DNA from 2 places in the Xanthomonas sp. MUS 060 genome. Region 1 is predicted to be linked to the other one. Evidence: predicted binding sites of a transcription regulator. Region 1 holds the regulator's gene; the other holds the start of a gene.
The links. Region 1 encodes FliA, which starts transcription of late flagellar genes. Its sites were predicted from a motif close to TAAAGTTTNNCNNNCNNNGGCCGATAA; they were not measured.
Positions count from the first base shown of each region.

Region 2: the regulator FliA is predicted to act here: its motif matches at 2,052-2,078, upstream of XANALMUS060_RS22820 (methyl-accepting chemotaxis protein).

Region 1 is NZ_JZIM01000001.1:563,711-567,921, forward strand. Features, by position in the region: gene XANALMUS060_RS02545 (chemotaxis protein CheA) at 1-320, opposite strand, end outside; gene XANALMUS060_RS02550 (protein phosphatase CheZ) at 325-933, opposite strand; gene cheY (chemotaxis response regulator CheY) at 933-1,325, opposite strand; gene XANALMUS060_RS02560 (RNA polymerase sigma factor FliA) at 1,344-2,093, opposite strand; gene XANALMUS060_RS02565 (P-loop NTPase) at 2,090-2,974, opposite strand; partial or broken gene flhF (flagellar biosynthesis protein FlhF) at 2,961-4,211, opposite strand, start outside.
Region 2 is NZ_JZIM01000005.1:122,167-126,377, reverse strand. Features, by position in the region: gene XANALMUS060_RS22820 (methyl-accepting chemotaxis protein) at 1-1,923, opposite strand, end outside; gene XANALMUS060_RS07755 (inositol monophosphatase family protein) at 2,428-3,255, opposite strand; gene XANALMUS060_RS07750 (RNA methyltransferase) at 3,374-4,135, shown strand.

The DNA of each region.
Region 1 (4,211 bases):
CTACCGAACGCATCGAGCATCGATTGCAGGTAGTCCAGCGATTGTTGTGCGGCGTCGAAATGACGCGCTTCCAGTGTGGCCTGGCCAGCGCGGGCCATGCCCAGGGTCTCTTCGGCGGCATGGCACAACTCGACCATGGCGTTGATCGACAAGAAACCGGCGCCGCCCTTGAGGGTATGGAAGCCTCGGAACACGGCGTTGAGCTGGCTGCTGTCATCAGGCGCCTGCTCCAGCGACACCAACTGTTCGCCTAGGCGGTCCAGGATTTCCTGGGCCTCGATGATGAAGTCGGCAGCGATGTCGTCTGATACGGCGCTCATACGATTACAACCCCAATCCGGACAACAGGTCGTCGGCGTCGTTTTGCGACACGCCGTGGCGATCCAAGCCGGGCAATGCCGGGCCAGCCAGGCTGCCATCGGCCTTTTTTTCTTCCTTTGGCGGTAATCCCAGCGCGCCGAACCCTTCGTGCACACGGCGCACGATTCCGGCGACGCGGCGGATGATCTGCCCGGTCAGGTCCTGGAAGCTCTGCGCCAGGGCCATTTCGGTGAGGTTGTGGCGGATCTTGTCCAGGATCTCGCCCTGGTCCTCGCTCAGGCCGCCGGCACGCAATTGATCGGCGAGTCCACGGCATTGCTCTGCTAGATCCAAGGTGCGGTGACTGGCCTGTTCGGTCATTGCCACCACATGGTCCAGCCGCGAACAGGCGTCATCCAGTTCGCCGGCGTCGCTGGGCACTACTGGCAGTTCGCCCAGCGCTTGGCCCAGATCGCGCGCAAGTCGGCTCAGGCCCTGCATCATGGGGCGTGTGCGCCAAGCGGCGAGGGTATCGATCTCTCTGCGCCAGCCGGCTTCGTCACCGCTCTCCAGTGCGTCCAGCGCACCTTGGAGGCGTTCGATCAGGGCAGTGCGTTCAGCTGTCACTTCCATCAGGCAGTTGCTCCAAGGCGTTCGAAGATCTTGCCCAGTTTTTCTTGCAGTGTTTGCGCGGTGAACGGTTTGATGATGTAGCCGTTCACACCGCACTGCGCGGCTTCGATGATTTGCTCGCGCTTGGCCTCGGCTGTGACCATCAGTACCGGTAAATGCTTGAGCTTGTCGTCGCCGCGGATGTTGCGCAGCAAATCGATGCCGGTCATGCCGGGCATGTTCCAGTCTGTGACCACGAACTCGAACGGGGCCGAGCGCAATGCGGCCAGCGCGCTGTTGCCGTCTTCGGCTTCGGCGGTGTTGGTGAAGCCAAGATCGCCGAGCAGGTTCTTGACGATGCGCCGCATCGTCGAAAAATCGTCCACGATCAAAATCCTCATGTTTTTATTCACCGCTAACTCCCTAGGTTCTTATTCTTCGTCTTCCAGGCCTGCGTCGGCGGCTTCGAATGCCTTCAGGCGTCCGCGCAACCGTACCGTGGCCTGACCGTGGATCTGGCACACGCGCGACTCGCTGACTCCGAGGACCGCGCCGATTTCCTTGAGATTCAATTCCTGCTCGTAGTACAGGGACAGCACTAATTGTTCGCGTTCGGGCAATTGCGCGATCGCTTTGCCAAGTTCGCGGCCGAATTCGCTGCGTTCGAGCATCTGCTGCGGATTGGGGCCGCCCTTGGCGATGGTGTCCAGTTCGCCATGATCCTCGATACGCGATTCCAGGCTCAGTACTTGTCCGCGTGCGGCATCTTCCATCAACCGCATGTATTCGGGCAGTGGCATTTCCATCGCGGCGGCCACTTCATTGGCGGCAGCGGCGCGACCGGTATTTTGTTCAATCTTGCGGATCGCCGAGGCGGCGTCACGCGCGCGTCGGTGCACCGAGCGGGGCACCCAATCGCCACGGCGGATCTCGTCGATCATCGAGCCGCGGATGCGGATCGAGGCGTAGGTCTCGAACGAGGCGCCCTGGTCGGCATCGTAGCTGCGCGAAGCCTCGATCAGCCCGATCATCCCGGCCTGGATCAGGTCGTCGATCTCGACGCTGGCCGGCAGCCTGGCCGCCAGGTGATGGGCGATGCGTCGCACCAGGTCCGAGTGTTGCGCGATGTAGTCATTGGAACTGTTGCGCTGCACGGCGCGATAGTGGGCGGCGGCGTTCATGCGGCGACTCCACGCTGAATGATGCGTTCGACGAAGAACTCGACGTTGCCGCTCGGAACGGTCGGTGCCTGCCAGCGTGAAGTGCGCCGTGCAATATCGGAGATCGCTTGGGCCGAGGGGCTGGAGGGGTAGGCTTTGACCACCGGTTGCTGGCGTTGCACTGAAAGTCGCAGCCAGTCGTCCTGCGGTACGCAACCCAGATAGTTCAGCGACACGTCACCGAGGAACTTCTCGCAGACACGGCTGAGCTTTTCGTATAGCAGGCGGCCTTCGTTGGCGTCGCGGACCATGTTGGCGACGATCTGCAGCCGGTCCATGCCACGCTCGCGTGCAAGGACTTTGATCAGGGCGTAGGCGTCGGTGATCGAGGCAGGCTCATCGCAGACCACCACGACGGCGTCCTGCGCGGCCTGGCAGAAGGTCAGTACGCTGTCGGTGATGCCAGCGGCCGTGTCGATCACCATGATGTCCAGGTCGCGTTGCAACTCGGAGAACACATTGACCAGGCCGACGTGTTGAGCGGGGGGCAGTTCGGCCATGTAACGGCGGCCGGAGGCGGCGGGCACCACCATCAACCCGTTGGGCATGTCGATCAGGGCTTCTTCCAGCGTGCAACGCCCGGCGACCAGATCGGCCACAGTGAATCTAGGCGTCAACCCCAGTAATACATCGACGTTGGCCAGGCCGAGGTCGGCGTCCAGAAGCAGCGTGCGCTTGCCCATGTCGGCCAGCGCCATCGACAGATTGACCGAAATGTTGGTCTTGCCGACGCCACCCTTGCCACCGGTCACAGCGATCGTGCGCACCGGACCCAGCGGTTCGTTGCGCGTCGCCGATAGGGGAAACGCATTGGTCAGATTGGCGTAATCACGCGACGGCATGGTTCTGCTCCGGAGTACAGGGCTTATCGGCAGCGCGCCGCAAATCTTCAAGGCGCAATACCAGGCTGGCGGCGTTGGCGCGGTGTAGGTCGTCCGGCACACGCTGTCCATCGGTCACCCAGGTGATGGGAAGGCGATGGTCAACGACCACCGATAAGGCACTGCCAAACCGTCCGGTTTCGTCCAGCTTGGTCAGGATGACGCCCTGTGGATCGGCGCTGGCGAACCGGCGCACGACTTCGTCCAGGTCGGAAAAATGGGCGTTGGTGGGAAGCACGAGCAAAGAGCGGACGACGCGTGAGGCGCGCAGCCAGTGCAGTTGCGCGGCCAGTGCGCGGTCGCGCTGGCCCATGCCGGCGGTGTCGATCAGCACCAATTTGTAGTCGGCCAGACGCTTTAGCAGCTGCTGTAGCGAGGCATCGCTGTCGGCCTCGTGAACGGCGATCCCGAGCTGTCGGCCATAACTATGGAGTTGTTCGCGGCCACCGACGCGGACGGTGTCAGTGGTGACCAGGGCCACGTCGCGGGCGGCGTTGCGCTCCAGGAAGAGAGAGGCCAGCTTGGCGATGGTCGTGGTCTTGCCGGCGCCGGTGGGGCCGATCAGGGCGATCACGCCGCCTTGCTCGAGCGGATCCAACGCCGCGATCGGCAAGCGTTTGGACAACAGGCCCAGCATCAGTCCGCGGCCGCGGTGCAGTTCCAGGTCGGCGGGAATTTGCATGACAACGTCGCGGGTGATGCCGCCGTCGAAGCCGTAGTCGTCCATCAATTCCAGCGCCTGGGCGCGTACCGGCGAGCCGCGCAGGCGCTCGTCGGTGAGTCGATTCATTTCACGTTCGATCATCTGCCGCATCAGCGCCAGTTCGTCGCGCAGTTGCGTCAATTGTTCGTCGTTCTGCGGCGCCGGGAAGTTGGGAACTGCGGTGAGCGTGGTGGCTGCCGGAATTTCGGCGCTCTTGCTCGGGGCCTCGGCGACCAGCTTGGGCGTGCTCGCTGGCGCCAGTGCCACGGCGGGGATGTCTCTTCGTGCCAGGCTGTATCCGCGGCGGTGGGCGCAGCGGCGAGGGTTGTACTGGCAGCGGGAAATGGTGTTGGCAGCGAGACGTTGATCGGCGCGTTGCGGAACACATCGTCGGGGATGCTGCTCTGGGCAGTGGCCGGTTCCTGGACGGCGGCCGGTGGCGTGAGTGTCGATGTCGCAGTGCCGAGCTTGCCAAGCGGCCGCGCCGACGTGGCG
Region 2 (4,211 bases), on a different contig from region 1:
CTGCGATGCCGCGGAGATCTCGCTCATGATGTCGGTGACGCGCTGTACCGAGGCCACGACCTCCTGCATGGTCGTGCCTGCGCGGGCAACCAGGACCGAGCCTTCGGCGATGCGGTTCACCGAGTCGTCGATCAGGCCCTTGATTTCCTTTGCGGCATTGGCCGAACGTTGTGCGAGGGTACGCACTTCGCTGGCCACCACGGCGAACCCGCGGCCCTGTTCGCCGGCACGTGCCGCTTCCACCGCCGCGTTGAGTGCGAGGATATTCGTCTGGAAGGCAATGCCGTCGATGACGCTAATGATGTCGGCGATGCGCTTTGAGGAAGATTCGATACCACTCATCGTGTTGACGACCTGGCCGACCACCTGGCCTCCTTGCGAAGCGACCGACGCGGCGCTAACCGCCAACTGATTGGCCTGGCGTGCATTCTCGGCGTTCTGCTTCACGGTGGAGGTGAGTTCTTCCATCGATGCCGCGGTTTCCTCCAAGCTGGCGGCTTGTTGTTCGGTGCGGCGCGATAGGTCGTTGTTGCCAGTGGCGATCTCGCCAGCGGCGTTGTCGATGCTCGTGGATGCTGTTTGGATGCGACCGACCATCTCGGTCAATTGCCCGACGGTGGCGTTGGCGTCGTCGCGCATGCGTGCGAAAACGCCGTGGAATTCGCCCTGCATGTGTTGGGTGAGATCGCCAGCGGCGATCGCGCGTAGCAACTGCGATAGCGCTGCCAGATTCGTCTCGGTATCAACCATCATGCGATTGAGGTTGGTCACCATGGAGCGGAAGGCATGACCAAAACGCGTTTCGTCGCCGCGCCGAGAGAAATCGCCCTGTGCGGCCGCGCGGACCAGGACGTCGATCTCGCGATTGATTGCACCGAGGTTGCCTTTCACCTTGTGCATGGTCTCGGTTAGGATCGCCATCTCGCCGTGGAATTGCTCCAGGTCGCGGCTCAGGTCGCCCTCGGCGTATTCGCCCATCAGTGCGATCACCCGCTGATTCACGTCGATGTGGCGATGGACCAGCGCATTGGCGTCGCGCACCATGCGCCCATAATCACCAGGAAAGTGTTTCTCGTCCATGCGGAAGCTGATTTGTCCTGCTGCGTGATGGTCTGCCATCTCGGTCTGCGCCTGGATCACGGCGCGTAACTGCTCCTGCATCTGTCGCATGTCGTTCAACAACGATGGTGATGTTGTAGCCAGTTGCACGTCCCGCGACAGGTCGCCAGTGGCGATGCGGCGGACGACCTCGGCGGCATAGGCTGGCTCGCCACCAAGCTGGCGCATCAGGCTGTTGCGCACCAGTAGGCCGAGCGATATCGCTGCCAAAATGCCGATCAGCATGCCGCCGATGTTGGTCCACTCGCCCGCGTGCGCGCGCGCCTGGCTTGCTGCCTGGCGCACTTTCAACAACTCCTGTTCGGTTGCTTCGTACTGTCTGATACTGTCCCGCAGTCCATCCATCTGCTGCTTGCCTTGGGTGTTGAGCGTTGACAGACTGGAAGTTCTATCGCTCGCGTTTCCACGGATCTGATCGAGCGTCTTTTCCTGGATTGCGAGGAATTGTTCGTAGGACTGCGCGATCGCTTGCAGACGCGTCTGCTGGGTCGGATTGTCTGCGGTCAACTGTTTGGATTGCTGCCATTGCGTGCGGAATTCGCGTTTACCCTGCTCGAACGGCTCAAGATAGGTGGTGTCCTTGGTGAGGCCGAAGCCGCGCGCGCCGCTTTCGATATTGAGCAGGCTCAACAGCATGTGGTCGCCCATGGTGATGACCTGGTAGGTATGCGCGTCCATTGCCGCAGCTGCGATGAACTTGCGGAACCCGATCAGGCTGGCGATACCGACCAGCAATAACATGGCGATCACGCCGCAGAAGCCGATCGCCAGGCGTTTGCTGACGGTGAGATGATTGAACGACATTTGGTAAAATCTCCGAGCGGAAGGTACGAGCTATCGACTGCGTGATCGGACCGGGCCATCAACGCGGTGTCGGGTGAGCTCTGGTGGGGGCCAGGCTTTGGGCGAAAACCCGCACCGATATCGACCATCTATCGCCGGTCTTGAGGGAAACTATCGATGGCTGCCATCTGCGATTGAGCGTTACCTGTGCGCATCGCTATAACTTCGGAGATATACCGATCAATTTCAGGATATATGGCGATCACTGTCTACGCACTCGCCAATCAATTTCTCGTGAAATTGTGATGGCAGTCTTGTGGCACATGCTGGTCATGGCCGCTGTGCAATCGGAGTAGCGCGCGTCTTTGGCATATAAACGCGTTAAGCCGCTTCGTCCGCCAGCATTTCGGTCTGGGCTTGGAGTGTCGATGTGGTGCCGATTGCGCGCATGTCGGAAATAAAAAAGCCGCGCAATCGCGCGGCTTTCGGTTCTCCAGTTCGATGGCCCTCACTGGGGCCAGTTATTTAGAACTTGGGGTCGAACTCGCCGGCATACCCGCTGTTGACGATCAGCTTCTGCAGCGCATCGCTGACCTTGAGATTGCCGGCGACGATCTGGAATTGAGGGGCGCCGCGATCGTCGATGCGGCCTGGCGTGGCGCCCTTGAAGTCGGTGACGCGACCGCCGGCTTCGCGTACCAGCAACACGCCAGCAGCGATATCCCAGGCTTTCACGCCGGCCTCGAAATAGCCATCGGCGCGGCCACAGGCGACGTAGGCCAAGTCCAGTGCGGCCGAACCCGTGCGACGGATGTCCTCGGCCTGCACCATCAGCGCATCCACGCATTTGAGCTGGGCGCTGGTGCGTTTGCGTTCGCGCGGGGCGAAGCCGGTATTGATGATGGTGCCATCGAGTTCCTTGCGTTCGCTGACACGGATGCGACGGTCGTTGAGCACCGCGCCACTGCCGCGGCTGGCGGTGAACAGCTCGTTGCGCAGTGGATCGAAGATCACCGCATCGATCGGCTCGCCGTTTTCGACCAAGGCGATTGACACACAATAGTGAGGGAATCCACGCAGATAGTTGCTGGTGCCGTCCAGTGGATCGATCACCCACATGTAGCGGCCGCCTCCCTGCACGCCGCCTTCCTCGCCCATCACGCCGTAGTCCGGATAGGCGCGCCGCAATTCCTTGACGATCACCTTCTCCGCATCGGCATCCACTTCGCTGGCGTAGTCCATGCGGTCCTTCTGCACTACGTTCAGTGCCTCCAGGCGGTTGATGTGGCGCAACAGGACGTTGCCGGCGAGGCGGGCGGCCTTGACCATGACGGTAACGACGGGTTTTTGCACGGCAACGGTTCCCGAAAGGGCGGAGTAGGGCTGAACGAGGAAAAGAGCACCCCGGCGCGAAGGCCGGCCGCACAGTTTACCATCTACGCCCACATTCGCTTCCCTCTGCTGTGCTGCCATGACCGATCCTGCCCCCATTCGCTTCGTCCTGGTGGGAACCCAACATCCCGGTAACATTGGGGCTGCGGCGCGAGCGATGAAGACCATGGGTCTGGCGCGGTTGGTGCTGGTGGCGCCGGAATGCAGCGTGGACGTCGACGCTTACCGGCGTTCGGCTGGTGCCGAAGACCTGTTGCAGCAAGCGCCGGTGTTGCCGACGCTGGCCGATGCACTGGCCGATTGTCGACTGGTGTTGGGCTGTACCGCGCGCAGTCGCCGGGTCGCGTTGCAGGAATTATTGCCGGCCGACGCCGCACAGCGTCTGATGGCGACAGTGGCCGAGTCGGCCGAGGTGGCGCTGGTGTTTGGGCGCGAACGCACCGGCCTGACCAACGAAGAGCTGCAGCAGTGCCATGCGGCGGTGCATATCCCCTCCGACCCGGCATTTAGTTCGCTCAACCTTGCCGCGGCGGTGCAGGTCTTGGCCTATGAAGTGCGGCTGGCCCAGTTGCGCAGCGCGGCCGTCGCACCCGCTGCGGCCGCGCCTGGGTTGCGCGAAGCGCCGGCCAGCCACGCGCAATTGGAAGGCCTGTTCGGGCAGTTGGCCGAAACCCTGGATGACATCGATTTCCACAAGGGCCGCGCGCCAGAGTCGGCGATGCGTAAGTTGCGCCGGCTGTTCCTGCGCAATGCGCTCAGTGAGCAGGAAGTGCGGCTGTTGCGCGGGGTGTTGTCCGACGCACAGCGTATGGCGCGCCTGGCGGGGCAGAGCAAGCATTAATTGCCGTGCCGTCGTGAATCTTGCCAGTTGATTTGTTGCGTGGGTTCAGCGTGCCGGCGTTCGGGGTGGGCACCAG